DNA from 4 places in the Cytobacillus gottheilii genome. Region 3 is predicted to be linked to each of the others. Evidence: predicted binding sites of a transcription regulator. Region 3 holds the regulator's gene; each other region holds the start of a gene.

Region 1 (7,563 bases), 2.2 Mb from region 3:
GTATCAACAATATAATCATAGGCTTCATTGGAACTTTTCATATTTTGGTATGAAAAATATGAGGAAATCCCAAAAATAAGAGAGATAAGCAGGAATCCCGCAATTAATTTATTTTTAATAGATAATTTCATAACTGTTTTTCCTCCTGATGTGCTTGAAAAAATAGACAACTTTACTTATATCGGCATGGATACCAGGTTTTTGAATTAGTATTATAAAATAATATTTATTGGCTTAAGAAGAATGATTTCATAAAAATGGAACAGGTGCATTTCAAACAACACAAAAAAGGCACAACGAGCGTCAAGGCGCTCATATGTGCCTTTATAGTTACGATTGTTAAATTGCTGGGGAAACTGTCTCCTAGTAGGCAGTCCAGCCGCCATCGACAGCAATGACTTGGCCATTGACGAAGCTTGATTCATCTGAACCGAGGAAGAGAGCCATTTGGGCAATTTCTTCCGGCTGTCCGGCACGCGGGTTGATTGGCATGCCGAGTGACTGCCTGCTTGCGCCATATTCGCTCACATTTGTCATAGAAGAGCTGATATTTGTTATGACTGCTCCTGGTGCAATTCCGTTGCAGCGAATGTTTTTATTTGCATACATAAAGGCTGTGTTTTTCGTTAAACCAACTACTGCATGCTTTGAAGCCGTATAGGCTGCTCCTGCACGAGCACCGTATAGACCACCTGCAGAAATGTTATTAACGATCGTTCCATGTCCTTGTTCTAAAAAGAGATTAATAGCAATACGAGAAGCTTTCATAACAGAGACAGTATTGACCTCGAAGACTTTGTCCCAGCGTTCATCGGAAATCTCGCCAACCGGCTCCATGCCGTCCATAATCCCTGCATTATTGACAAGAATATCAAGCTTCCCAAATGATTTTTTCGTTTCATTGAACAGCTGCTCCAAATCTGAATCAGACGTCACATTTGTTTGAACGGCAATCGCTTCGCCGCCAGCATTATTAATTTCATCTGCTGCAGCCTTAGCCCCTTCAAAGTTTAAATCTGAAACAACTACTTTTGCTCCTTCTTTTGCATACAATTCGGCAATTGCTTTCCCCATGCCGGATGCTGCACCAGTGATAATCGCTACTTTGTCCTGTAATCGCATTGTGAACATCTCCTTTAAACTCATAGTGACAAGAGCACATCCATTCATAGATGGTAAGAATCTCAAACGAGTTTTATTGTACACTTGTTGAATAAATAATATTATAAAGAATAAAACGCTTTCAATAGATGGTGGAGAGAGATTGTGCTGTTAGTGCACAGATTTTAAAAATTTGTTTATTAAGAGGTAAAAAAATGACAAAACAAGATATGAGAATTGTAAAAACCAAAAATGCCCTGCACCATGCCCTGCTTGATTTATTAGATGAAAAGCTGCTTGAAGACATTTCAGTAACGGAAATTTGCCGTACTGCCAATATTAATAGAGGAACTTTTTATTTACACTATGCTCAAATTGAAGACCTCTTCGAAGAATATTTTAAAGAAATTACAGGAGATCTTTCGCGTGCTTATCAGAGAACCTTATCGCTTTGTTTCGGTCTTAAAAGTAAGCAGGCTAAACTCTTCAACGATTCGCATCTTTCATCATATTCAAAAGTATGAACACTTTTACCGGATTGTCTTTTCTAAGAAAGTTCCTCTTATGTATTACTATTTGCTGTTCGAAGAAATCAACCGTTTATTGCTGCAAGAAGCGGATCCTAAAATGCCAGAAGACCTAAATGCACAAATTCACTGTGCATATCAAGCCAATGCTATTATCGGCATTATCATTGAGTGGTATAAAAGTGATTTCTCCTACAGCGCAGACTATTTAAATGATCAGCTCGTGAAAATATTAAATCTATCACACAGACCTTCCTGAAAGAGACGAAATTTTCTCCTTTTCGCCTTCTTTTTGTAAATAATTCCTTTTACTCTTTCAGTATCCCTTTAAGGGACAATGTGCGAGGTTAGCAGAAAATTATCTAAAGATCTATTCTTGTTTTAGAATAAAGAGAAGGAAGAGCATCTAAGAGAAGAGCTCTTATTCCTCCTCTTTTTTTCGGCCAAAATACAGCACGCCTAAACACCAAAAGCCAATCATCAGGAGTGTTACTGCAATTAGAACAGGGATAGCGCCAAATTGAATAATAAAGGGGACAGCGGCCGAAGTGATGAGGCCTCCGCCGAGCATAGGCTCAAATAGAATTTGCTTATAGCCGAAGCCAGTCAGCGCAGGTGTCTTATTGTCAGAGTCAGCAATTCGGATCAGCATGATCCCTGTTGCAGCCACGCCGACTCCTTGGCCGAAATCTCCAATCCCCCGTTCAAACCAATAATTTGGAATCATTCGGGGAGCAAGATACAAGAATAATAGTAGATTAACCATAATTCCGGCTGCAGCGAAAATAATAAACGGAAGCAAATTCTCTCCAATAACTTGGAGACTGAGAGACGCCATCGCACTAATAATCAAAAAGTCGAGCGCAACACCTTGGATGCGATTAATGGTTTCACGATCTGTCAGTTTATGAGAATCGAATCGTCCAAGTACAAGTTGAAGGAGGATCCCGCCAAGCATGGCAAAGGGAAAAAGCGGCACATACTGAAATAAAAAAACATCATAGGCGCTTCCATATGTAGCTTCCTCCAGCCAGATGAAACCTTCCAAAAGAATGTATCCTATGAAAATTGCAATCCCAATAAAGCCCAGATGCAGAGCATACGGTTCAATAGACATAGGTGAAGTCGTCTTAAGACCGGCACCTTCCCTATTTTCTTCCTTAATAATGCCAGAGCGCTGCTCGACTGAGATTTCATTGGGATGATCCAATATTTTTGTTTTTCCTTTTCGTGCTGCCCAATTGATTAAAGCCATCCCAATAATAACTCCAGATAATATCGCTACTGTAGCAAGTCCGATCGCGAGGTCATATCCTTCTGGAAATCCTAACTCTTCAAAAGTGCTTTGCAGACCTGCAGCCGTGCCGTGACCGCCTACAAAACTGATTTCGAGTAAGGCGCCAGCTGCAGGATTTAAACCAAAAAGAGGTGTCATAACTGTAATAGTAAGCAGGATTCCAACAACATATAGAGCTAAAGAAATAGTGTAGCCTAATGCAGTTTGTGGTCCGCCAATTTTCCAGATTTTCTTTGGTTTCGGCAAGGAAAGTCCGATAAATAGGCATGCGAAAACCACATTAATCAGCAGTCCCGGTAAATCTGCCCAGACCTCCACAATTTCCTCTGTAAATAAACCAGACTCTAAACGGCTGAAACCAAGGCTGCTTACGAGGCGGCCGAGCACCTCAGGACCCAGAAGCAAAGCGAGAAAACCGCCGATCAGAGATGCCGGTAAAAACAACTTTTGCAGAATTCTAATCTTCAACCGAACCCACATTGCCAGAACAAGTAAAATGGCCAAAAGAACAAGCGCAAAACCAGCAACTCCTAAAGACATGAAAAAAAAATCCCCCTTTCCCAAATAACTGCTTATAGAGTTAATACCTTTTTCATTAAGGCTGAAACACGTTTGTGAACATGTAATCAAAAGCAGAGTGGGATTCTAGAGAAAAACTTATTATAAAGGATAATATTGTAAAAAGGGAACGTTTGTTCTAAAATAAATTGAAACCGTTATAGGAGGCGAAATCTTTTGAGACCAGTTCTTACGAAGGATATAAAGATAGATACTTATAAAGAATACTATTGGCTAAAAACTGAACTGCAAACATTTTGCAGAGAAAATGGCATCAGTGCATCAGGTTCCAAAATGGAGATTGCTGAGAGAATAGAAATCTATCTTCAGACAGGAGAGATCAGAAAACCTGTTAGAAATTCAAACATTAGAAAGAATGTAGAGGCAAAGGGTGATTTGAGTCTTGATACTGTCATTACAGAAAATCATCGCTGCAGTCAGGATGTAAGAGCTTTTTTTAAGAGCGTTATACCAAATTTTCATTTTTCTACATATATTCAAAACTACTTTAAAAGTAATATTGGAAAAACATATCGTGATGCTTTAGCTGCCTGGCATGAGGAAGAAAAAAGAAAGAAAGATCCTTCTTATAAGAAAGCCATTGCTCCTCAGTTTGAATATAATCAATTTATTCAAGACTTTTTTTCTGATTCAAGGAACAAAGGAAGAAGCCGTAATGAAGCAATCGAAGCGTGGAATGAAATCAAAAGGCGTCCTGGAAGCAACAAGTATGAACCTAATTCTTAACTAGTATAGTTGAAGAAGTGCTTATCCTCTCTAAATCAGGTCATATATTATATTGATATAGATATTTTTATAGATGAAGAAACTGGCAATAAAAAAACCCCCAAAAACCTCGGCATATTAGTGAAGTTATTTTAAATTTCACCGATATGTAAAGTAAGCTACAGCTTAGAAAATTTAAAGGGGAATAATCAATGAAAAAACGTGCATCAGGATCAGCAAACATTCGCACTAAATTTATTTTATATTTTTTATTAATTGGATTAATTCCTCTTGCAGCTGCTTCTTACCTTATTTATGAAACAAGCAGTAAGGAAGTTGTTTCAAATGAGAAAGAGTGGTTAGGAGCGGAAACAGAGAATACAGTTTCAAGCATGGAAGATTGGATCTTAAAGAGATTAGATGAAATAACGATTATTTCAAAATCAAATGCCATTATCAATGGAGATTTAGAAGAACGCAGTCAGATAATGAGTGTTGTAAAAGAACAAGATCCAAATTATGAGACAGTTGTTGTCACTGGGCAGGATGGAATCGTTGAGGCCCATACAACCGCAAGTAATGTCGGGACATTAAATCTATCAGACCGGGATTATTTTATAAACGGGATGAAGGGAGAGCAAACGATTTCAAATGTGATCGTATCGAAAGCAACAGGAAATCGGATCATTGTTGTTGCTACCCCAATCACATCCGAGCAGGGGGATATATTAGGTGTAGTCTCTGCCTCCGTTAATTTCGAAAGTCTTGTGCAGCAGTTTTTAGAGGATGAAGAAGGGACGAATAATGGCACATACCCTGTCTTAATTGATCAGGAAAATGTGATTCAATATCACCCTGAAACAGAATTAGTTGGAACAACGGTTGATGAAGCCTCTTTTTCTGCTGATTTGAAAGGGCTTTTAGAAGAGGGGAAAACAGCTAGCGGCACAAAAACCATTCAAGAGAATGGGGAAGATCTGTTAGTTTCTTATGCCCCATTGCAAGCTGGAGGATTTGGCATCTACTTATTTACACCTTTAGATGTTGTTTTAACAGTTACGGATAGTATTAGAAACATAGCGATCATTATTATTATTGCTGCTTTTATCCTAATTACTCTAGCAGCTGTTCTCATTGCGAACGGAATCAGTAAGCCAATTAAACAATTAACAGGACAAGTTCAAACCATTGCAGCAGGTGATTTAACCGGAGAAAAGCTGGCCATACGCTCAAAGGATGAGCTTGGAATACTGGCAAAAGATATTAGTACCATGAAAGAGAATTTGCATTCGTTAATATTGCAGGTAAAAGAGGGATCTGAGCAAACTGCCTCCACATCGGCACAATTGGCAGCAAGTGCAGACCAATCCAACCAAACAAGCATGTTAATTGCTGAATCCATGCAAACTGTTGCCGAAGGTGCTTCAGCGCAATCAGAAATGGTTTCTGAAAGTGTGCAGGCACTTGATGAAGTCGCACAGGGCATCCAGCAGATGGCCGAAGCCTCTGCTCTAATCACAGAAAAGTCAAATGTAACACTGGATAAAGCAGGTGCAGGCAGTGGGTCTGTAGAAAAAACAATAGAGCAAATGAACGCAATCCATGAATCGGTGATTGGATCAGATCAACTAACACAATCACTCATCGTTCGTTCACAGGATATTACCAAGATCTTAAATGCAATCACTGCGATAGCTGATCAGACAAACTTACTGGCCCTCAATGCCGCTATCGAAGCGGCTCGTGCTGGAGAGCATGGCAAAGGATTTGCAGTTGTAGCAGACGAAGTCCGTAAGCTTGCTGAGGAATCACAGAGATCTTCAAAAGAAATCTCAAATATCATTACTGAAATACAGTATGATATTGAACAGTCAAGCAAATCGATGAAAAGTGTGATTGATGAAGTCCAAAATGGTGTAATCGTTGCAAAAGATACAAGAGAGCTCTTTATGGAAATTGTCGAGCTTACGAAAGATGTGGCTGATCATATTTCAGAGATGTCGGCCACGTCAGAGGAAATATCAGCTGCGGCAGAGGAGGTTTCTGCTTCCTTTAATGAAATCTCCACTATTACAAAAACAACTACTTCCAGCACCCAGGAAGTGGCTGCTGGAGCCGAGGAACAATTAGCAGCAATTGAAGAGATGTCTTCATCTGCACGAAACTTAAGCGACTTAGCCCTGGAACTGCAAAATGCGGTAACGAAATTCAAATTATAAAACAATTGAAAAAAGCTAATTGTCCGAATGCGGGCAATTAGCTTTTTGTGCATTAAGTAATTTTTCGTATAGCAGAAATCTTCATTAGTGAAAGCAGTTAAGTCAATCGCTATCAACTTGTCTACTTTCGGGGCAGCCGATCATGATAATCCTTCCGAATCTGATGAAGTTCATGCAGCTTATCTAAGGCTTGATCTCCCATTTGCTTTCCTACATTTACAACAATGCTTTCAATTAAAGCAATGGGAGCCACCATAGAGTGGAACTCTCCCACATCACCTCTGCTTGTATACAAGGTATAAGTGGCTTGTTCAAGCAATGGAGATACCAGCATATCTGTCATTAAAATGGTGCAGATTTCTTTCTTTTTGGCGTAATCGAGCAAGACATTAATTTCAACAGATGCTTGCACAAAACCAAAAAGAAAGAGCACATCCCCTTTTTTCATATGAATCATATCCTCAAATATCTCATGGCCGCTTGAGTTAAAGGTGTATACATTACTATTAAATCTTTTAAGACGAAAGGCGAATAGCGAAACAAGACTTGCTGAAGAGCCTGCACCAAATAAATGAATGTTCTCCGCATTCGCAATTTTTTTAATCGATTGCTGAAAACTTTGATCTGCTAAGTGTTTTTTTGTGTCCGATAAATAGTGGAGTGCGCTATCAAGCATAAACGGCGTATAGCCGTTTTCATATTTTCTCAGGGACGCCTCTACTTTGCTCGCTGGTGTCACTTGATTTGCCGCCGTTTTAATATATTGTTTAAAATCCTTTAAATTTTGAAAACCAACAGCATTCCAAAAGCGGGATACAGTGGCAACACTTGTCCCGCAAGCTTTTGAAATGTCCAGTTCATTCATAAAAGGTACGTTATCGATGTTTTTTTGGATATAGTCAGCAATAATCTGCTGGCTTTTTGAAAGCTGCTGCTTTGTGAAATCTACCATTCTCTGTGCCCTCCTTCATCTTCATAATCTGAGTATACTACAAAAATGAAATAAAAATTTCATATAAATAAAAAAGATAGTAATTTTACATTATCTTAAAACTATCTTCACAAACCATCTCTATACTGGAGGCAAGATCAAAAAAGGGAGTGAAGAAAATGAGTATTAACAAGGAAAGAAAAT
Region 2 (7,563 bases), 1.6 Mb from region 3:
CAAAGCCGCACAGGAATATTTCTCTTAGTCTGCTGTGGGATGGATTGGCTAGATGGATACTGGGTCCCGTAGACCAAATAGTACCCAGCTCCCCTGCCTTTTCTTGCTATATCCGTTACAACCTCCATCGCGGCCGAATCATCTGCTATGTCAGCTGCTTCATCGATTATGATAAAATGCCGATCTTTTATGCCAGATTCCTTTATATCTTCATACCCTAGGTCAACAATTTCTTTATATGTGATATCCATTTGGCTCTGTATTTCTTTTAAAATCCCCTTGGCTGCTGCCGGCTCCCGAGTGAAATTTTTCGTTTGTTTTAGATCCTTGTAACGTTGAAAAGCAGATCCACCTTTTAAATCAATTAAGTGCAGATGAACATTTTCAGGCTGCTGGCAGATTAGAGTTGTAACTATAAGTTTTAACAGCACGCTCTTGCCAAAACCAGTTGATCCAGCAACAATTAAATGTTTGTGCTCATCAAAATCATGGCGCACAATAGATGATCTTGTTTTGCCGACTGGGACGGACCAGGTATTCTCTTTAAGATAAGATTCATTCCATTCATATTTGCTCTGTAACCCCTCGCTAAATATACGAATTCGCAGCATGCCGTCAAATTCAATGTCAATTTCCTTCTTGGATTTTTTACTGGTTAATAACTCCTTTAATTGTTTGTGTAATGTTTTATCAAGCTTGAGGTTCAGAATGTCGGAAAACTGGAGTTGAAAGATTTTTTCCTTAATGTTCAAGCCATCCTCCAATACATTTTTCTTCGCAATTACTTCTTCTGATGACATTCCTAACGGTAGCTGATAAACATACTCCATTCCTCCATCAATTCTCCTTTTGCGCTGAAGCCGAATGGTTTTTACTTTGCCATCCTCTCTGATCGTCATGCCAGCGTTGTTAAAAATTCTTTGGATTTTATCTGCATCATTGGATATGCCAGTCTTTTTTAAATATGAATAACCAGCTAAACCACCCATTAAAGTTGAAGTAAGAATTTCAAAAATCAACGCCACCCCTCCTTTTAGTATTACGTAGTAATAGTTGCAAGGTAAACGAATAACAAAATACTGAGGAAACCCTTGGTAATACTAGCATTTTTGATGTCGGGTTACTGTGCACATAGAGAATTTTAAAACGACTGCAATTAGCGAATGTAAAACCGTATATCTTGCTGAATGGTAAAAGATATGTAATTAAATGTTTGTCCTAATACACAAAAATTTAGAGGACAAGCATATTTTTTGAAGAATTTTTAAAGTGAGGTGAATTTTCGTGGAAACTAAGTTGCAGAAATATCATAAAGAGACGGGGATTAAGCAAGCCTTTATTGCTCAAAAAGTGAACCTAACACCAGGCGCATACAGTAAAATTGTTCGTGGAGAATCAATGCCTACGCTGCCAGTTGCTATCAAAATAGCTCGATCGCTTAATGCAACAGTGGAAAGTTTATGGGGAGATTTAGTGGAATAAAAAAGCTCTTCTCAAAAGAGAGGAGCTTTACTTGTTTATAGTATAGAAACCTTCATTATGTCCATAAACGGGACTTTAGTAATCTCGGTGTTTTTTTCAATGTGAATTAACTTTGTGCGGCTATCCATCTTTACGATATTCCCTTGAACAGGATCTTTTTCCCAAACAATCAAATGCACTTCTGATTTTTCAGCATGTGCCTCTGTAAGTGAATTCCCAATCTCCTCTAGTTCAAATTCATCTCTTGTTGGTCTTTTTTTCTTAACTTTAGCCATTTTTATGCCCCTCTCCTCATTTTCCGTGCTGGTGCGATCGATAAGGTGTTATTTAATTTAAAAGTACGCTGCTGCCGTCGAATGAAACAGTAAGCATGAAAAGACTCTTCGTTAACAGTTAATACCTTGACTTTCCGCTGACTAATATTCCCTTTGTGGTCCTGGTAAATCATTTCTAATTCTTCTCCCGTTCCTGCAGCCCTCATCAATAACCCTTTCATCGACCAAACCTCCTTTGTTGTTACCATTAATTATATACGAACTTTTGTTCGATTTCAATTGAATGAAGAACTAACGTTCGCATATAATATTGGTTAAAGGAGATGGAAATATGTTGCGTGATCGAGGACTTTTAAAATGGCAGCCGGCACACTTTATGCCTGAACACAGGAAAATGTTGAGTGATGTAGATCAAGATTATTATAAACAAGCAAAGCCGCAGCTGGACGAACAAGAACTCGAGGAAATAGGGATTATTGTTATGGAATCGCTGAATTACACACTAGAAATAAAGATTACTATATGGCAAGCAGGATATTTTAATGATCACATTGGGATCGTTAGCAGGGTTGATTATCTCATGAAATACATATTTCTGGAGAAAGAAGATGAAAATATTAAAATAATGATTGTTGATATTACTGCTGTTGAGAGGAATTAGAGGTTAATCGAACATTCTATAAATTTAATTAGGGCTCTTCGACAACTTGTATCTATTAATGAAGAGCCCTCTTACTTTCGCTATTGCTTAAATATGTTTATTAAAGATTTAGCCCTTGATCTTGGCAGTATTTATTGAATTTATCCTCTATAGTATTCGAAATAAAGTAATATGAACTGTCTGTATCTATTTCTACAGATGAAAAATACAACCTTTCTTTATTTTCTTCTTCCTTTAAATATTCAATAAACTTTCGCGCCATTGCTATATACCTTCTTTTTTTCATCACATCACTGTCATTTAAAGAAGATTCATACAGCTTTAAAATTTTATTATGGATTTCTTCATTGGATATTTGCGTGTCGATTGACATTAAAGACAAGTAAAATGGATTACCAATTAAATGCGAAAGATAATAACTACCTGCAGCTCCTAATATTATTGCGTTATCTTCTTCGATTTCATTGATTGTCCCATTAGCATTTACTAAAGCTCCAGCGATTTGCAAAGACTTACAAATATCTAAAAACCGCCCATAACTTGTCACAAAATTATGGAATTTTTCATTATACATGTCTTTTATTAGAAAATATCCATTGGGCAACTTCCCTAAAGCTTGCCCCAATCTAGATTGAGCATATAACAAAATTCTAGCCTTAATAAAGTGTGAAAAAAAACCATCATCCGCAATATCATAAATATTAACTAAGGGCTCTGTCTTACTGCTCACAAAATGAATTCTATCTTGAAGAGCTAACCCTCTTAATAACTCAGAATTTTCAATCGTTAATGATATTTCCTTACCTGTAGTAGCTAATGTTGCAGCTGAAACCAGTAGGTCATCGATATTTATATTATGAGAAGTAAGCATTTTTTTAAATATCTTCAAACTCTCTCTTATGTCACGGTTACCTAACATCTCAATCAATAACAAATTTTCTTGCTTACCAAGAAAAGTTTTAGTAATTACATCAATTATATCTTGTTTATTAATACTCGTCATAATCCCAGCTTCACTTTCAATTCTAAAAACTTCATCAGACTTTGTTTCTTCTCTCAAAAGCTTTAAACGTTTTGATAGTACATTTAAGAATTTAGGTGCCGGGATATGAAATAACTCTATTTCAGCAAAATTAATAGCTTTATCTCTTCTATGACTATAATAAACTTCCTCTCGTAATGAACAAATCATTGTAGTTCTTAAACTTTCCCTTAACGAATTTGCATGTTTGAATAACCTTGTCTGCAGCCCAATATTTAATTGATCCACATTATCATACACAATACAAGTTCCATATTCTTTTGATCTTAAATACTCAAATACTCTTTTTACAAAGTATTCTTTATCCTTCATTTTCTCGGTAATTATTCGAACTATTTCCCTATCACGCTCTTCTTGTGTAGGTAATAAATTTAATAAAGCTTGATTATATTTCAAATCCTTTGAAAATACAGACTTTAAAATATCTATATCCGTAAATAAATTCAAATCGGAATATTTATCAAGAAGTTGTTCTTCTATTTGACGATAAACAAAATCATCGATATTACTTCCTTCTTCGCTATACTTTTTAAAATCCAAGTAAAGCCAAACTAAAAAATCTCTGTCCAACTCTTCCAATATAAAATTAAAGAATCTATATATAAATGTTGTTTTCCCTACACCGGATCCGCCTAATATTAGAAATAATTTAGTGTCATTTTTTGCTTTTAGAAACCTCTTTTCAAACTTCCCAGCAGACTTTTTTTCAACTTCAAGTTCTTGGATCTCTACAGGAAAGTTAAGTAAAGGAGCTCGATCTCTTAGCACAGTTTCTATTTCTCTTCCAAGTTTGGCTGCTGAAGTATTTCCACAATAACATTTCATCAGTAACTCTTCGTCTGTGATAATATCCGAAAAGTATCTACTTTGAATACTTTCGAAGTATTGTGATAACTCGTTGCTCGGCGATTTGGCATTTATATCTTTTTGAATAGAAGTAATCCTATCTTTAAACGGCGGTCTTGGTCTAATTAAAGGATTATTCTGATCAGGGACTATTAATTTATGTAGTTCCTCGTTTGAATTAACAATTGGCGATAGGATATTGAAGAACTTAGAGAAATTTGTACAAATATCATTTATATCTCTAAATAGATATGTATCATTAAAATTCTGAATATGTGTATACGGAATATAAGTTACAGCCAGTTGTTTTCCGTTATAAGCAACAACTACACTAATACCTATAGTAGTGGCATAATTTATACCTTGTTCAATAGCCTTTCTTAGATCACTTTTAATATTTAGTGATTTATATTTTATAGTTCTATTTTTTGGCATCGAAAACTCAATTGTAGTCTTCTTAGCTTCTAAAACAAATTTATTTATCCCCGAGTCAAATTTGTAATCGTAAAATCCAATTTTAGGGGTATATGCCTCCCTTTTAATTTGAGACTCATCCCAACCTAACACATCTTTAAATAAGGGATCGATTATTTTTGATCTTGTGTCTGCCTCACTTAATTCAATAGGTGTTTGGAATGACTCCGCTTCCGCTGCCCAGTCTTCTAAATATTTTTCACGTTCTGTATAATCTAAATCTACTTTCGGCATATTATACACTCCTATAAAAAAAGGGTTTCAGTGCTAAATATTATAACACTAAAACCCTTTTATACATAATTTTGGAGTGAATTTTTGGCGATTAATACAGATTGGCGATGCAGCTCTAAAAATGGCTTCTTTTTTATTAAAAGTTCGTCAATATTGAGTTTGTTCAGATTAGAAGGGTCTTTCATTAAAAATAATAACGAAGCAAGAATCTCTAGCCAAAAAACTTCTGGACATGAAGCTGGTCGATTATCAATTAGAGACTTAATCATATCCAATTTTGGTAATATCGGCCCTTTAATACGTAAATTTTTTGTATCTTCTATAATTTCTTCTTTATTATTTTCAATTTTAAATAGCATTGAAGTAAGCACACGAGAATAAGGTCCGCGTTTATGCCAAAAAAAGTCCACATTTTTCCCATAGTGAATACCTAAGGATTTTGTTATATAGCCAACTTTTTGGGCAATAATACGATCGTCATATGTTTGAGCACTTGGTAATCTACCTAATAAATACTCATGGACCATTGAATATGCAACTAATTCTATATTCATCACTTGTACACCCTCAACACTTAATCTTAAAACACTGTATTTAAATGACTTAAAAAGGTACACAGAGCACCTAGGTTACCAACTAAGTTTACTCGTAATTAAATAAGGAGTCAATCAATATTAATTATATAGTATGTACTCAATAGCTATTTGTTAACATCTTTGCCTAATAAGCAATATATATTCTAAACAATTTAAGAAATACCCTTTAATTTTTTGAAATGATTTATTTTTCCTGATTTTCGGATTCTTAAACTACCCGCTCGATTTAAACCGTTAATCTGGGACACAAAATCGTCACAAGGACTATCCTCCTATTTGTCAAATACTTTCATAGATAAATTATGAGAGGTGATTAAAAAATGAATGACTTATGGGAAAAGCTTCAATATTTCTGGTATGACGTTATCTTGCTCAATCTTTATGAGTTTTGGAATTGGTTTTGGTTTTACCGTAAGGGCAAAGTAAAATTCAGAGTATTTATAATTGACGACATGTATAATGTGTCAGCAGAAACAAAAAACAGAAGTGTTCATAATTGCTATGGAACTACCTTGGAAATTGCTAAACAGATCGCGATGTTTAGGTTGAATAATCGGGAGTCAAGAATAATTTACGGCACCATTGAAGATATAAAAGAGGGGTATCCAGAACAATATAATGAACAACAGAGAGATGAGATTAAGACCAAGTAATTATGAAGCCCCTCTCAGTGATTGAGAAGGCTTTTTTTACTAACGGGGCAGGTTAGTTTAATTATTCGTTGATTTATTTTAAATATTTAAAACTTTTATATGTTAAAATTGGGTTGGCTTTTTATGATATTGGAGGGGATTTTTTATGGACGAATATAAAATAATTTTATTTGATCTAGACGGCACGCTATCTGATCCGAAAGTAGGAATAACTAAATCAGTTCAATATGCTTTAGAGAAATTGGACATTATTGAACCGAATCTTGATAAACTTGAATGTTTTATTGGACCACCGCTTCAAGTTTCCTTTGCTGAATATTACGGTTTTAGTGAGGAAAAATCACAAAAAGCAATAGATTTTTATAGAGAACGATTTAAGCAAAAGGGTATGTTCGAAAATGAATTATATCTCAATATACCACCACTTTTAAAATCATTAAAAGAACAAGAATATACCTTAATCGTAGCAACCTCCAAACCTACGGTATTCTCAGAACAAATTCTTAAATATTTTAATATTGATCATTATTTTGATCTCGTTGTTGGAAGTAATCTTGATGGTACGAGAACATCAAAAACTGAAATTATCCAATACATACTTGAAAAGTATAAAGATTATATGCTTGATAACTTTCTTATGGTGGGAGATCGTAAGCACGATATTATTGGTGCAAAAACCGTTGGTATTGATTCAATTGGAGTAACTTATGGATACGGTTCTTTTGAAGAAATAAGTCAATCTAATCCTACTCATATTGTTCGTAGTGTTGACCAGATAAGAGATATTTTAATGACGAACAAAGTAAAATAATATTCTAAAGGTAAGATTGTGAACAAATGTACTTAAGCTAACGGGTGCTTTAGTTTAAAAAGCCCCTCCGGACGGAAGGGCTTTTTGTCTGTATAGTTCTTGGAGTAAAGTTATATTACCCACTAATCATTTACTTTACACGTAACCTTTGGCCAACACGGATTGTGTAATTTGCATCAAGACCGTTCCAGTCTCGAATTTGTTGAATAGTGCTGCCATACTGTCTACTTAATGCATAAACAGTATCACCAGCAACCACAGTATGATAAGTTGCGCCTCCACCTGACTTTTTCGGTAAATTAAAGGCTCTAGCAATACCATTCACATGACCACGAGCAATACGAGCAATGTATGCTGCTTGCTTTAACTTTGATGCATCAGTAGCATTATCAATAAAACCATTTTCGGTCAGTAAGGCTGGCATTCTCGACTCACGTAACATGTGGAAGTTAGCAGTCTTCTTGCCGCGATCACGGAAATCGACTTGTT
Region 3 (7,563 bases):
TGGATTTCATCGCTAGCGGATAAAAAAACAGACATCAAGGGTTTCCAATAGCTATAATCATAGGATATTCTTTCATCTAAGACAGTATATTCGATGGTATTGACTTCAAAATGTATATTAATAGACATGTTTTAACTCCTTTAATCAGATAATAGGAGTTTAGCAAGAAATATACAATTATGATAGTCCAGGTTCATGTATATGTTCTTTTTTGACTCAGAAAAAAACCGAGCCAGCTATTCCGACTCGGTTCTTTCTATTAGTGATTCGTTCGATATGAACGATTTGTTTCTTCTGCTGTTACCGGCTTAAACAACAGCCCAATGGATACTAAACCAGCTATACCGACTAATCCATATACAATACGTGAAGCAATGGCTTCTTGTCCGCCAAAGATTGTGGCAACAAGGTCAAATTGGAAGAAACCAACGAGCCCCCAATTGACAGCTCCGATGATCACGAGTACTAGTGCGACTTTTTGTAAGACTGACATGGTTTTGCCTCCTTTTATCGTGTGTAGTATATGCTTACTATTTATATACACTTATAAAAGAAAGATAAACATGTTCATTATACGGCAAGATTTCCCAATGCACTTTTGATATCTTTATAGACTTTAATCTTCCTTAACTGTTCGATATATGTTTGGGTGGAAACTGCCATATTAGGTGAAAAACCAGTAAGAACGAGCTCAATACCGAGCAGATTAAGCATTTTATGTATATTTCCAATATTGATTCCGAATTGATCATCAAAAAAGGCGAGTCCTGATAAATCAATAATGACAATTTGATTATGTCTAATGATTTCTGAAGCCGAAATCTCGTTATATAAGACTTCAACTCTCTCAAATGTGAGGGAACCGATTAGAGGGATAACCGAAATGGAGTTTGTAATTGGTACAATAGGGGTGGAAAGTCTTTGCACTTCTTTAAGTGTGTCTTCCAGCTCCAGCTTCGTTTCGTATTGTTCAGTAACATCTTTTTGCACGCCAATAAAAAAAGTGCGATCGGTATTATCTATATATATTGGATCAATAATTAATTCATTACGAAACGGTGTACCATCCTTACGGTAATTGATAAGCTCCACATGAATGGACTTTTTTTCTTTGATGCCCTGCGAAATAGATTGAACAACAGCACGTTCTGTATCTGCTCCCTGGAGAAAACGGCAATTTTTCCCAAGAACATCCTCTTCGGTATAGCCGGTTAGGTTCGTAAAGCCTTTATTAATATAGACGATCGGATTATCATCTTTTTCAGGATCAGTAATTACCACCCCGACATTTGTTGCATCTAAAGCTTGTTTGAGAAATGGTGTAAAGATGTCATTCATATGTTCCCTAATCACTAAAACTCTCTCCCCCTTCATTAATTGTTATATTCTTATTAAAACATACCTTGAAGTAAAATTGTAGCGAAGGCTATTGACTACTTCTTTTACATATTAAGAAATTGAACATATTATTATGCCTCATTTATGCTAAAATTATATGAAGATTTTACTAGTGTGACACAATTCATCATATCTAATAATTTTACATAAAAAAGAAATAAATGAGGAGATGATTACTTTTGACAGTTCTATGTATTGTTAGGCACGGACAGACTGATTGGAATGCAGAAGGAAAATTACAAGGAAGCACAGACATTCCTTTAAATATGAATGGAGTAAAACAGGCTGAGCTGTGTGCTGCCTATTTAAACCAAGATAAGTGGGACATTATTCTAACCAGTCCGCTTTCAAGAGCAAAGAAAACAGCTGAAATCATTCAGAATCAAGTTGGGGTACCATTAAAAGTAATGGAGGATTTCACGGAAAGGCATTTTGGTAAAGCTGAAGGCATGACACCGGAGGAGCGTCAGCAGCATTTTCCGGATAAGAATTACACAGATATGGAAACAGTGGAGGAGTTAACCACCCGGCTGCAGGAAGGATTAATGAGAATCAGCAGGGAATATCCGAATCAGAAAGTTTTGCTTGTGGCCCATGGTGCAGTCATTCATGCAATCCTAGCTGCGAACGCATTAGATGCTGAGCTATTTAATCAAATTCGTTTAGAGAATGCTTGCCTTAATAATATGACTTTTAAAGAAGATAAGTGGTCCATCAAAGATTATAATGTGATCCATCATTTACAGGAAAGTGAGGAAAAGTAATGAAAACCTCTACGATTTTAAAGTGGATAACTGGTGGTTTTGAAGCGGCGCTGGGCATTCCTTTTTTGGGAGGATTATTAATTTTAAGTACGGCATGGACACCGTTATTTGTCATGCTGGTACTACACATCGTGACACTTGTATTCAGTGCAAATGAAGGCGAAAAGAAACATGGCAGCATTTTAGGCATTGTTACCTCTGTTGTTGGGTTTATTCCTGTAATAGGAATGGTGATGCATATCATCACCGCCATCTTGCTTATGATTGATGCAGCAAAGTCGAACAAAAAGGCCGAAATAGAAGATTTTTAAGTGAACGAGCCACCGTCAGCAGTGGCTCGTTTTTCCGTTATGCATCAGTACTTATTGTGTAAGATTATTTAAGTCTTGGATGCAATCTTGAACCAGTGTAACTGCCTGACTCATAGCAGCGCCGCCGCCAAATGCCGCCGTAACGCCAATTGCTTCATAGATTTCCTGTTCACTGCACCCTTGGTCCAGACAGCCTTTTGTATGATAAATGATGCAATATTCATCCTGAGAGTAAAGGCTGATCCCAAGAGCGATTAATTGCTTGTCTTTTTGAGATAGAGTTCCCTCGCGAAAACATTCCTCAGTAAAAGCATAAAAGTGAGAAGCAAGTTCAGGCATCTTTTTTGTAAATGTGCCAAGTCCCTCTTTATAATGCAGCAATGCTGCCTCAGTTTGGTTAGACGCATGTAAATCCATGAGATTCATCTCCATTCCAATTTATTTAGCATCGTTAGTATAAACCATTGGCTTCATCCTTACCCGAAAGCTTTTTAGAAACTATTTCCACTATATAGAAATCATAATTTCCACTGTTGATCGGCAAAATGAGTGTATACATTTCGAAAGTGGTGATCAATTTGGAATACAGCCAATATAGTAATGAATACCAAGCGGGAGACATTGTTTATATTTTTTATCGTAATCCGCACACACAGGATGTGGCAAATATTCAGGAAGCTGCTGTTGTTAATAATCCCGAAGATCCTCAATCTTTAGCTGTCTTTGTATATGAAACGTATTATCCGCTGACAAATGAAATGGCGGTATATTCAACACCTCAAGAAGCAGAGGCTGCTTATCAGGAATACTTCGGGAATATAGATGGAGGAAATGGATTATATGATGAGACCTTTTAAGCCGCAGCTCGTTTATTTTGAGCCTAATGCACTTGATTATCCTTTAGGAGAAACTTTATACGATCGATTTAAGGAAATGGGTCTCGATATCCGTTATACAACCTCTCATAATCAGATCCGCAATTTACCAGGAGAGAATGATTTTCAAAAATACAGAGTGGCGAAATCCACATTAGTGGTTGGTATTAGAAAAACCTTAAAGTTTGATACCTCGAAACCATCTGCGGAATATGCCATTCCATTTGCCACTGGCTGTATGGGTCATTGCCATTATTGCTATCTGCAGACGACGATGGGAAGTAAGCCGTATATTCGTACTTACGTTAATGTGGATGAAATCTTGGATGCAGCTGATAAGTATATGGAAGAAAGATCACCAGAAATTACACGGTTTGAAGCATCCTGTACATCGGATATTGTTGGAATTGATCATCTGACACATAGTTTAAAAAGAGCTATTGAACATTTCGGCAGGTCAGAACATGGAAAACTTCGCTTTGTTACAAAGTTTCATCATGTTGATCATCTGCTGGATGCAGAGCACAACGGAAAAACCCGGTTTCGCTTTAGCGTGAATGCCGATTATGTTATTAAAAATTTTGAGCCTGGCACATCACCGCTGGCAAAGAGAATTGAAGCAGCGGGGAAGGTAGCCAGAGCAGGGTATCCTCTAGGGTTTATCGTTGCGCCAATTTATTTGCACGAAGGATGGCAGGACGGATATTATCATATGTTTGAACGCCTTCATGATGAATTACCCGAGGATGCGAAAAAGGATATTACATTTGAGTTTATCCAGCACCGGTTTACCAAGCCTGCAAAAAAGGTCATTCAGAAAAACTACCCAATGACAAAGCTGGAGTTAGATGAGGAAAAACGCCGCTACAAATGGGGAAAATACGGAATAGGCAAGTATATTTATCAGAAAGACGAACAAGAGGAAATTCAAAAAAGCTTATACGCTTATATGGAGAAATTCTTTCCTAATGCAAAATTGGAGTATTTTACATGAGTGATTAAGGTGAAGAAAGCCGATACTATTTGTGGGTGAAAGAAATAACGCCTACTAACATCGATGTGGAGGGAAATACATGAACATTCGTGAAGGTATGATTCCAACTGCACTAGGTACGGCTGTAACAGCTACTGGATATGCACTTAAGCAAAAGCGTGGCAGCAACAAAATGATGGCTAACACATTATTTGGATTTGGACTTGCACACGTAGTTTTAGGTGTTATTGACCTTGTAGAGCATCGACGTTAGAAAGGATGAGGCGTGCAAAAGACTTGCACGCCTATTCTTTTTTCTCTCGCAGCTTTAATAAGTCCAATCCTTTTAGGATAGCCTCTCCGCCTAATCCAGCGATCATGGCAGTAACAATAACTGCTATGACAGATTTAGGATTTGCAGATAAAACCACTAGTACAGCCGCTAATGACCCCATAATAACATCTTCAAAAAATCCCAGATAGATAAATCGTTTTGTTTTGCGCGGCTTGATCAGCTTGCCGTTTTTTTGAATATGTGCTGCTACACCGACAAATGCACCGATACAGAAAGAAAGTAACATGTTCAATAACATAGCCCTTCACACTCCTAAAGCCGAGATTTTTTGAAGCGACCTTAGTTAGAATCATGTTGTATTACCAGTATATAGGAATTTTCCAAAAATAGCATGGTTAATTATAACGAATTTTCAGATAACTATATAGGTGATGCGGCATGTATATTGAATCCCACGCATAGAACAAAAGTTCGGTTTGGTGATTTTTTATATCGTGGCAATGAAAAAAGGCGATTGTCAGGTCGGAAACAACGATAAAAATAGCTGGATACTATATTTGTATATACCTTTTAGCAGATAAAAGAAAAAGCATGCAGGTATTCTGCATGCTCTGTTTGCCATATTAATGCATTTGACGATAAACACCAGTAACTTTTCCTAAAATTGAAACATGACGAAGGATGATTGGTTCCATAGTTGAATTTTCGGGCTGAAGCCGGAAATAGTCTTTTTCTTTGAAGAAACGTTTAACAGTAGCCTCGTCATCTTCAGTCATTGCGACTACAATATCACCATTATTAGCTGTGCTTTGCTGTTTAACTACAACATAGTCACCATCTAAAATGCCAGCTTCTATCATACTATCACCCATAATCTCCAGCATGAAAACATGTTCATCTGGAGGTGCAAGACGCTCTGGAAGGGGAAAGTACTCTTCAACATTTTCGATTGCAGTAATAGGCTGACCGGCAGTAACTTTTCCGACAATAGGTACGTTAATGGTATTTACCTTCGGGATATGAGTTTCCTCAAGATCCAATATTTCAATTGCCCTAGGCTTTGTAGGATCCCTTCTAATTAATCCCTTGCTTTCAAGTCTGGCTAAATGGCCATGCACTGTAGAACTGGAAGCAAGTCCAACAGCTTCACCGATTTCTCTCACAGAAGGCGGATACCCTTTCTGTCGGACCTCATCTTTAATAAATTCCAAAATATCCTGCTGTCTTTTTGATAGTTTCAAATTGGATCACGCACCCTTTATTAATATCTTGTCCTGATTATACCATTCTTTTAAAACACATACAAACATAAGTTCGAATTTTCTGTTGACCAAAACAAATGTTCGTATTATAATAAACTCAACGAATACGAACATACATTCTTTATGAGGTGAAGGTTATGAAAAAATTGTGGAATTCTTATTGCTATGCTATTATTCTTGTATTTTTAAGTATTGCAGGATCACTTATTCTTTCTTTTCAACTAGAAGATCAGGAAGACGATCAATATATGATTGTAACTGTTAATGAAAATGACTCGTTATGGGGAATTGCTGAACAATTTGCAGAGGAGCATCATTTTTCTACTGCTGAATTTGTTCAATGGATGGAAACTCATAATGGCATTACAAATGGAAAAATTCATCCCGGTGATACCGTTTCTATTCCGGTAAAAGCTGATGAAGATCAATATATAACAGAATTGGCCAGCCGTGAATAGGAATAGGAACTAATAGAAGAAGGTGCAATACATGAATGCAATTATTTACTGCCGTGTCAGTACAAATAAAGATACTCAGGAATCATCTTTGCAGAGGCAGGAAGAGGAATTGCTTCATCTTGCAAGTAAGAACGGATTTCTTCCAGCTAGAATTATAAAAGAAAAGGCAAGCGGATATGACCTTGAGCGAGAAGGAATCCTTGAATTGTTATCGCTAATCAAAGAAGAGAATATTCAGGCAGTCTTAATTCAGGATGAAACAAGGCTTGGCAGGGGAAATGCCAAAATAGCCATTCTTCATTGTATTCTGAAAGAAAACATTAAGTTATTTAGTGTTTCGCATAACGGGGAACTACAGCTTTCAGAATCAGACTCAATGGTATTGAAAATAGTGGGAATGGTTGAGGAATATCAGCGAAAGCTGCATAATGTAAAAATTAAACGCGGAATGCAAAGAGCGATCGAAAAAGGCTATAAGCCCCAAAAAAACTTAGCTAATCAAGGAGAAAACGCAGGAAGAGAACGTATTGAAGTGCCAATCTCTGAAATTGTCCGCTTACGTAAAAATGAGTTAACATTTTCTGAAATCGCAGCAACCTTAAGAGGGTTTGGATATAATATATCAAAAGCTACTGTACATAGGCGTTATCAGGAATATATAGATAAACTTAATAATGAACAATAAATCTTTAGATCTTCATATTGTCCAGCGAAATAGTAAACAATTTCACAGTATGTACTGGACTTATCGGAAAAAACCTTTAATCCGCGTTTTCTCACCTCGGAAGCCTCTTTCTATACGAGTAAGACTTCATCCTTGTCAATTTAACTATTTTCTAATAAAATGACATTTATGCTAAAGAAATAGTAAAGGAGCTGTCCATATGCTGCCAAAGGACAAACTCGCCCGCATAAATGTTCTAGCAAATAAGGCGAAAACAACTGGTTTAACGGAAGCAGAAGCAAAGGAGCAATCAGCTTTGCGCAAAGAATATTTGCAGACATTCCGCTCTTCCATGTTTAATACACTCAAGAGCGTAACAATCATAGATCCAGAAGGAAATGATGTAACACCTGAGAAACTAAAGCAGGAAAAGAACAATAACAAACTGCATTAAATTGCTTAAATGAGACTGGGGAATAAGTATTTAACACTTCCATAGAACCGAATGGTTAGGAAGTCATCTTTCTAATCATTCGGTTTTTTTACGATTATAAAATGTATTT
Region 4 (7,563 bases), 1.9 Mb from region 3:
AGATTGGCAATGGCCATCTCTTTTTCTGTTAATGATAGTTGTTCAAAGAAATAAAAAGCTTCTTGAATGGAAAGAGCTGTTACCTTTCCGACATGTTCTCCATTAATTAAGACAGCCAGACTTTCCGGCTTTAAGCGATAGCCTTGACATGAAGGACATGAATGCTGAGCCATATACTTTTCCATCTGCTCCCGGATGAAATCAGAGCTTGTTTCTTTGTAGCGGCGCTCAATATTGGGAATGACTCCTTCAAAATTGATATAGCCTTCGCGGATTTGTCCAAAGTCATTTTCATAGCGAAAATAGATTTTATCTTTCCCAGAACCATATAAAACCCGTTCAAGCTGATCTTTAGGCAAATCTTTAACAGGAATACCCATATCAATTCCATAATGATTGCACACTGCTTCTAACAGCTGCGGATAGTATTGTGAGCTTGTCGGCTCCCAAGGGGCAATTGCTCCTTTATTTAAAGGAAGGTCCCAATTCGGGATGACTAGTTCTGGATCGACCTCAAGCTTAGATCCTAATCCATCACATTTCGGACAAGCGCCAAAGGGACTGTTAAAAGAAAACATCCGCGGCTCAAGTTCGTCGATGGAAAAGCCGCAATGCGGACAAGCATGGTTTTCACTGAAAAGCAATTCCTCTTCTCCAATGACATCCACAAGTACTTTTCCAGAACCAAGCTTTAATGCAGTCTCCATTGAATCGGTTAAACGGGCTGTTACGCCATCCTTCACCACGATACGGTCGATTACAACCTCAATGGAGTGCTTCTTGTTCTTTTCAAGCTCGATCTCTTCCCCAAGGTCGCGCATTTCACCATCAACACGAACACGGACAAATCCTTGCTTTTTCACTTCTTCTAAAATTTTTACATGTGTGCCTTTTCTGCCAGATACAAGTGGTGCCAGAACTTGGAGCTTCGTTCTCTCCGGATACTCCATAATGCGGTCAACCATCTGTTCAATGGTTTGTGAAGAAATTTCGATTCCGTGGATTGGACACGTCGGACGGCCAACACGAGCGAACAGAAGCCGCAAGTAATCGTAAATTTCTGTAACCGTACCAACCGTTGAACGCGGGTTGCGGCTGGTGGTTTTCTGATCAATTGAGATGGCCGGTGATAAACCATCAATGGCATCAACATCCGGTTTATCCATTTGCCCTAAAAACTGACGGGCGTAAGCAGACAGCGACTCTACATAGCGGCGCTGTCCTTCCGCATAAATCGTATCAAAGGCGAGCGACGACTTTCCGGAACCTGAAAGCCCTGTTAAGACAACAAGCTTATCTCGCGGGATGGTGACATCAATATTTTTTAAGTTATGTGCTCGGGCACCTTTTACAATCAGTTTATCCATTGCCATAGGGTCATCATCCTTCCGCCTTTAGTTCAAGTATTAGATCGCGAAGTTCAGCTGCACGCTCGAAATTGAGGTTCTTTGCTGCATCCTTCATCTCTTTCTCCATTTCGCTTAACAGCTTGTCGCGTTCTTTCTTGTTCATTTTGCCAAGCTTTGCTGGTGCATTGTATTCTTCTGTTTCCTCTGCCGCATGTGTAGCTCGAATGACATCGCGGATATCCTTCTGGATCGTCTGCGGAGTAATGCCATGCTTTTCGTTGTATTCTTCCTGTATAGAACGGCGGCGCTTCGTTTCATTTATAGCTATATCCATTGATTTCGTGATTTTATCAGCATACATAATAACATGGCCTGCTGAATTTCTCGCTGCACGGCCAATCGTTTGAATAAGGGATCTTTCTGAACGAAGGAATCCTTCTTTGTCTGCATCTAAAATCGTCACTAATGAAACTTCCGGAATATCCAGTCCTTCTCTTAAAAGATTGATTCCCACAAGAACATCGTATTTACCAAGGCGAAGTTCACGGATAATTTCAATTCGTTCAAGTGTTTTTATTTCAGAATGCAGATATTGCACTTTAATGCCAATTTCCTTTAAATAATCGGTTAAATCCTCGGACATTTTTTTCGTCAGTGTTGTGATTAAGACCCGTTCATTGCGATCGACTCGTTCATGAATCTCACCAATCAGATCATCAATCTGCCCTTCAATCGGACGGATATCAATCGTAGGATCAAGCAAACCGGTTGGACGGATAATCTGTTCAATCATCTCTGGTGTATGTTCCATTTCATACTGCCCAGGTGTTGCCGATACATAGACAATCTGATTGATATGCTCTTCAAATTCAGGGAAAGTAAGCGGCCTGTTATCCATCGCAGAAGGCAGACGGAAGCCATGCTCAACCAACACGTTTTTACGGGCCTGGTCACCATTAAACATCCCGCGTACTTGCGGAATGGTAACATGAGATTCATCGACAACCAGAAGAAAATCCTTCGGGAAGTAATCTATTAATGTATATGGTGTTGAGCCTGGGGGTCTTAAAGTCAGATGACGGGAATAGTTTTCAATTCCTGAGCAAAAGCCCATTTCTCTCATCATTTCTAAGTCATAACGAGTTCTCTGTTCGAGACGCTGCGCTTCAAGCAAACGGTCATCTTCTCTTAAGACTTTTAGGCGCTCCTCAAGTTCTTTCTCAATATTTTCTATCGCTACGCGCATTTTTTCTTCACGCGTTACGAAGTGAGATGCCGGGAAGATGGCAACATGCTCGCGTTCACCGATAATTTCTCCGGTTAGCGCATCCACCTCACGAATCCGGTCAATCTCATCGCCAAAGAATTCAACGCGAATGCAATGTTCATCCTTTGAGGCAGGGAAAATCTCAACTACGTCACCGCGCACACGGAATGTACCGCGCTTAAAATCAATGTCGTTTCGTTCATACTGAATATCCACTAATCGATGAAGAAGCTGATTTCTTTCGATTTCCATTCCTGTTCGCAAAGACAAAACAAGCTCCCTATACTCTTCCGGGGAACCTAAGCCATATATACATGATACACTCGCAATAATAATGACATCCTGCCTTTCAAATAGGGATGAGGTTGCAGAGTGCCGGAGTTTATCTATTTCATCATTGATGCTTGCATCTTTTTCAATAAATGTATCGGTTTGCGGAACATATGCTTCCGGCTGATAATAGTCATAATAGCTGACAAAATATTCTACCGCGTTATTCGGGAAAAAGTCTTTAAATTCGCTGTAAAGCTGTCCTGCTAATGTTTTATTATGAGCGATGACAAGCGTCGGTTTATTCACTTCTTTAATGACGTTTGAAATCGTAAATGTCTTTCCTGTACCTGTTGCTCCAAGCAGTGTTTGATGTTTCTTGCCAGCACGGATTCCTTCAACGATCTTTTGAATGGCTGCTGGCTGGTCTCCTTGTGGAGAATACTTGGATACTAATTCAAATTGGTCCTTCACTCAAAATCCTCCCGTTCAAATCCGTAATTGAAATCATCTACTTTACAAATGCACATGCTTTCTGTTTGCATAAGGACCACGCTGCTGCATTTGTCAGTATTTAACTTCCATACCCATAACATCATTCTACCACAAACTCTCATATACAAACCAATAATATGCGAACGGATATTCGTTTTTTTTATAATTCTTATGTTCTTTTGACTCTTTAGCCAATAAAAATACGAACAGAGCTCTTAATCAAATGATTGATTAGGAACTCTGTTCGCATGAAGTGTTTAGGTCGTTGACTTTTTTAACTTATTTTTCATCACTTGAGCATACCAAAAACCAACGGTCAGTGAAAATGCATCAATGACAATCAGCCAATAAGAGTCTGTATACCCTTTGTACACAGAAGCTGCAATTAACGCCACAGTCAAGACTAGTCCGATGACGCGATTATATGTCACTCTTGTAAAAAATAAGACCAATAAGCCCGGCAGAATAAATGCTGATAAGTATTTTAATGCCATATATCTACACCTTCTTTGTTCACAAAATGTACACACTCTTACAATAGCTCTTGTTCTCTTTGAAAACAAGTATTTTATGGTGGTGTTGGAGATGCTACTAATGAAGAACTTTAGATGGAGGGTTATCTATGGCACGAAGACGACGACGCCCGCTCGTACCTGAAGCGAGGTCTGGCCTTGATGAACTGAAGAGCAAACTGATGGGTACACAAACCGGAGAAGAAGCAAAATTTGAAGCAGCGAAGGAAGTAGGTGTTCCTCTTCAAAAGGGCTATAATGGAAGGCTTACATCTGTTGAAGCCGGACAGGTCGGCGGCAGACTGGGCGGCAGCATGGTAAAAGAACTCGTCCGTTTGGCGCAGGAGGAACTGAAGAAGAAGTAAAAAGAAACTTTTAATAATAAAGCTGCTGAATCTCCTCAGCAGCTTTGCTATTTTAAACTGGCAATTATACTGACCTAACCGCAGGCTCAGCTTTTACAAATTTTATAAAGATCAGACGAACTAGCGGCCCCATTATTAGAATCTGAAGCGGCAATGCCATCAGCAGATTTTTACCGAACACAGCTAGATATGACATAAAGATATGATCAGTAATGCCGTTATGCAGACTGGACATGATGACACCATAAATGGACATGAAAAACGCCATTCCTAAAACCATACAAACCGATATGGCCAGAACTTTAAAAATGACTTTGTTTGTATTGGCTGTCAGCTTCATCGCAATTCTTTTCGCCATTGGACCTACTAAATATAAATCAAGGATCAGTGCAATGATAAATCCGATGGCAAAGTTAACAGCAGTATCCATAAACGTCATTTTTCCTAATGTGCCATTCAGATAAAAGTTATAAAACGTCATAACCAATACCATTCCAAAACACATCATTAAACCAAATTGTACACTTTCTTTTTTCGTTGTTGGCAATTCCATCATCCCTTCTTTTTAACACTTTCTGATTATACTTATAGGGAAATCCTCTTCGTAAGTGAACATTTTGTGAACAATTGGTTATGACACTGTTTTTTTACATATCTTTTTTATTGACATCGTTAAAAACTCTAAGCAAAAAAAGAGCCCTGCAATCATGCAGAGGCTCCTTCGATCAAATAGGCGGTATTTCCGATTGGGCCAATTTTCTGGTCCGGAAAAATTTCACTGTATTAACGAAAATGGTTTTAGCGACAGCATACGTTGGCACCGCAAGAATCATACCGAGGATTCCCGCTAAATTACCTGCAACAAGCAACAAGATAATAATCGTTGCTGGATGCGTATTTAAGCTTTTTCCTAAGATTAAAGGAGAAAGTACATTTCCTTCAATTTGCTGTGCAACCAAAATCACGATGACAACTAAAATCGCTTTTCCAGGTGAATCAAATAAGGCAACAATAACGGCTGGAGCACCGCCCAAAAACGGTCCAACATAAGGAATAATATTAGTTACAGCAACAATTAACGCCATGACCAGCATATAAGGCAAATCAATAATCCAATAACCGATTAGAGAAAGTGTACCGACAAACAGTGCGACCGTAATCTGACCTTGGATATAAGAAGACAGTGTGTTAGCTGTTTCTTTTAACGTTTTAATTCCTTCTTCACGGTAGCCGGCAGGAAAAAATTTTGCAATTGCCGCAGGAAACTTATCTCCGTCCTTCATCATATAAAATAGAAGGAATGGAACCGTCACAATGGTAATCGCTATATTCGTAACTACACTGAAGATGCCGGATATCCCTGAAGTGATTCGGTCAGGAAGCGTATTAGCATACTCTGTAATTCTTCTAATGATTTCTTCCTGTGTGACATATTGCTGTGTTGTAATCCACTGGAATTCTTGTGTTTCGGATAATGAATCAAAGAATTCCTCCGTTTTTTCCACATAGGTTGGCATATCATTAACAAGTGCAGCGATCTGATTGGAGATCATTGGAACGAGGTTGCCAACTGCGAGCACGACAACACCGATCACCGCTGCATAGATAAGGAGAATTGCAACAACCTTTGGAACCTTCCACTTATGTAATCTTTGCACGAGCGGATTGAGCATAAAAAATAGAAAACCAGAGATGATGATTGGGAAAAACAAGGTAGATACAAAGATTCCTACTGGCTGAAATAAAAAAGAAATCTTAGTTGAAACATAGATAATGGTTAAAACAATTAAAAACTGTAAAGCCCAAAACTGAAACTTCTTCTTTGGCACATTCTCACCTTTTTCTGCAGCATTTTGAACTATTATACCAAAATGCCAGTGAGAAGGCACATTAAAGCTGTATGAAGAAAAGCTGTAAATATAGATTTGGTGTAAAGAACTGGGACAACAATAAAAATAAGGCCCTTTTTAAAAGGCCTTATCCCCTGAACACTTTATCATTCATTTCTACCTTAATATTTCTTCTCCTCATACCACTTCGCAGCCGCCAGCACTTCATCTAATGTAAGCTGATGGCCTCTATTTTCCCAATGCAGTTCAACAGAGGCATTGGCTCCTTCAAGCAATGATTTAAGATCTTCTGATTCGCTTGATGGGCAGATCGGGTCATTTGTTCCTGCTGCAATGAAAACAGAAGTTCCTGTTAAATCAGGAAGCTGAATGCCTCTTCTTGGCACCATTGGGTGGTGCAGAATGGCTCCCTTCAAGCTATCAGCGTAATGGAACATTAAACTAGCGGCAATATTGGCTCCGTTTGAATAGCCTACTGCAATAATATTTTTGCGGTCGAATCCGTATTTTTGTGAGGCTTCATCCAGAAATTCATATAATTCTTTTGTTCGGAATTGCAGATCCTCTTCATCAAATACCCCTTCAGCCAGGCGTCTAAAAAAGCGCGGCATGCCATTCTCCAGGACATTCCCCCGTACACTTAACACTGAAGCTTCTCCATCAATTTTTTCAGCAAGCGGTAATAAATCTAATTCATTCCCACCCGTGCCATGCAATAGCAGTAAAACTGGTTTATTAGGATTGGTGCCTTTTTCAAAAATATGCTTCATAAAATTCTCCCCCATTCTATTGATTAAGATCTCTTACTTCAATCGGAATAAGTGATTGCTCAAGTTTGCTTCTATATTGTTCATATTGCTCAGGGAGCTTCAGTTCTGTTCCCATTGTTTCTAAAGATTCATCGTGTGCAAAACCAGGCGGATCTGTAGCAATTTCAAAAAGAATCTCTCCATACTCACGGAAATAGATGGCATTAAAATAGTTGCGATCCTGAACAGGCGTCACTCCTAAGCCTTTATTCTCAATATATTGTTTCCAGTCTAATTGATCTTCGTCATCCTGTGCACGCCAGGCAATATGATGGACCATCCCTACACCCATTCGCCCTTTACCAGTGGATACCTTCTTAACATCGACAATATTTCCGATCTCCGCACTTGATTGAAAACGGATATATTCATCATTTTCAGCGACCTTTTCCAGTCCCATGACTTCTTCAAGCACCTCAGCTGTTTTTAAAGGATATGCTGAAAAAAATATTGCACCTGCAAAGCCTTTAATAGCTTTATCTGCCGGAACGCCAGACTCTCCCCATTGATTCAGTTCACCGCTTGCACGTTCAACCAGCTCGAGCTTCAGCCCATGCGGGTCCGTAAACGCTATTATCTCTTCGCCAAAACGCTCTGTCTTTTCAAAGGAAATTCCCAAACGGGCAAATCTTTCTTCCCAAAATGG

Evidence for each region. The regulator LexA, encoded in region 3, represses DNA repair genes until DNA is damaged. The targets are predictions, from matches to a motif close to CGAACATATGTTCG.
Region 1: J1899_RS21575 (DUF6434 domain-containing protein) is a predicted target of LexA. The motif match lies at 3,611-3,624, and genes of this name have one in related genera.
Region 2: J1899_RS18350 (YolD-like family protein) is a predicted target of LexA. The motif match lies at 2,016-2,029, and genes of this name have one in related genera.
Region 4: uvrB (excinuclease ABC subunit UvrB) is a predicted target of LexA. The motif match lies at 3,522-3,535, and genes of this name have one in related genera.

What each region holds. Positions count from the first base shown of each region.
Region 1 is NZ_CP071709.1:4,378,905-4,386,467, reverse strand. Features, by position in the region: gene J1899_RS21595 (methyl-accepting chemotaxis protein) at 1-131, opposite strand, end outside; gene J1899_RS21590 (SDR family oxidoreductase) at 364-1,122, opposite strand; partial or broken gene J1899_RS21585 (TetR/AcrR family transcriptional regulator) at 1,317-1,887, shown strand; gene J1899_RS21580 (sodium/glutamate symporter) at 2,050-3,465, opposite strand; gene J1899_RS21575 (DUF6434 domain-containing protein) at 3,661-4,230, shown strand; gene J1899_RS21570 (methyl-accepting chemotaxis protein) at 4,422-6,428, shown strand; gene J1899_RS21565 (MurR/RpiR family transcriptional regulator) at 6,550-7,380, opposite strand; gene J1899_RS21560 (DUF8171 family membrane protein) at 7,539-7,563, shown strand, end outside.
Region 2 is NZ_CP071709.1:3,698,163-3,705,725, forward strand. Features, by position in the region: gene J1899_RS18330 (FtsK/SpoIIIE domain-containing protein) at 1-1,019, opposite strand, end outside; gene J1899_RS18335 (helix-turn-helix transcriptional regulator) at 1,285-1,482, shown strand; gene J1899_RS18340 (YolD-like family protein) at 1,518-1,757, opposite strand; gene J1899_RS18345 (hypothetical protein) at 1,760-1,978, opposite strand; gene J1899_RS18350 (YolD-like family protein) at 2,089-2,418, shown strand; gene J1899_RS18355 (P-loop NTPase family protein) at 2,519-5,014, opposite strand; gene J1899_RS18360 (hypothetical protein) at 5,074-5,568, opposite strand; gene J1899_RS18365 (hypothetical protein) at 5,931-6,263, shown strand; gene J1899_RS18370 (HAD family hydrolase) at 6,409-7,074, shown strand; gene J1899_RS18375 (N-acetylmuramoyl-L-alanine amidase family protein) at 7,205-7,563, opposite strand, start outside.
Region 3 is NZ_CP071709.1:2,070,121-2,077,683, forward strand. Features, by position in the region: gene J1899_RS10200 (hypothetical protein) at 1-128, opposite strand, end outside; gene J1899_RS10205 (DUF378 domain-containing protein) at 260-493, opposite strand; gene ytvA (YtvA family blue-light photoreceptor) at 571-1,353, opposite strand; gene J1899_RS10215 (histidine phosphatase family protein) at 1,578-2,162, shown strand; gene J1899_RS10220 (hypothetical protein) at 2,162-2,473, shown strand; gene J1899_RS10225 (carboxymuconolactone decarboxylase family protein) at 2,525-2,890, opposite strand; gene J1899_RS10230 (transcriptional regulator SplA domain-containing protein) at 3,052-3,330, shown strand; gene splB (spore photoproduct lyase) at 3,314-4,342, shown strand; gene J1899_RS10240 (asparagine synthase) at 4,422-4,595, shown strand; gene J1899_RS10245 (DUF4257 domain-containing protein) at 4,627-4,914, opposite strand; gene lexA (transcriptional repressor LexA) at 5,240-5,857, opposite strand; gene yneA (cell division suppressor protein YneA) at 6,016-6,336, shown strand; gene J1899_RS10260 (YneB family resolvase-like protein) at 6,368-7,021, shown strand; gene J1899_RS10265 (DUF896 domain-containing protein) at 7,221-7,454, shown strand.
Region 4 is NZ_CP071709.1:3,944,353-3,951,915, forward strand. Features, by position in the region: gene uvrA (excinuclease ABC subunit UvrA) at 1-1,373, opposite strand, end outside; gene uvrB (excinuclease ABC subunit UvrB) at 1,381-3,360, opposite strand; gene J1899_RS19680 (CsbA family protein) at 3,639-3,875, opposite strand; gene J1899_RS19685 (alpha/beta-type small acid-soluble spore protein) at 4,004-4,258, shown strand; gene J1899_RS19690 (DUF2798 domain-containing protein) at 4,323-4,805, opposite strand; gene J1899_RS19695 (AI-2E family transporter) at 4,984-6,087, opposite strand; gene J1899_RS19700 (alpha/beta hydrolase) at 6,270-6,878, opposite strand; gene J1899_RS19705 (ring-cleaving dioxygenase) at 6,895-7,563, opposite strand, start outside.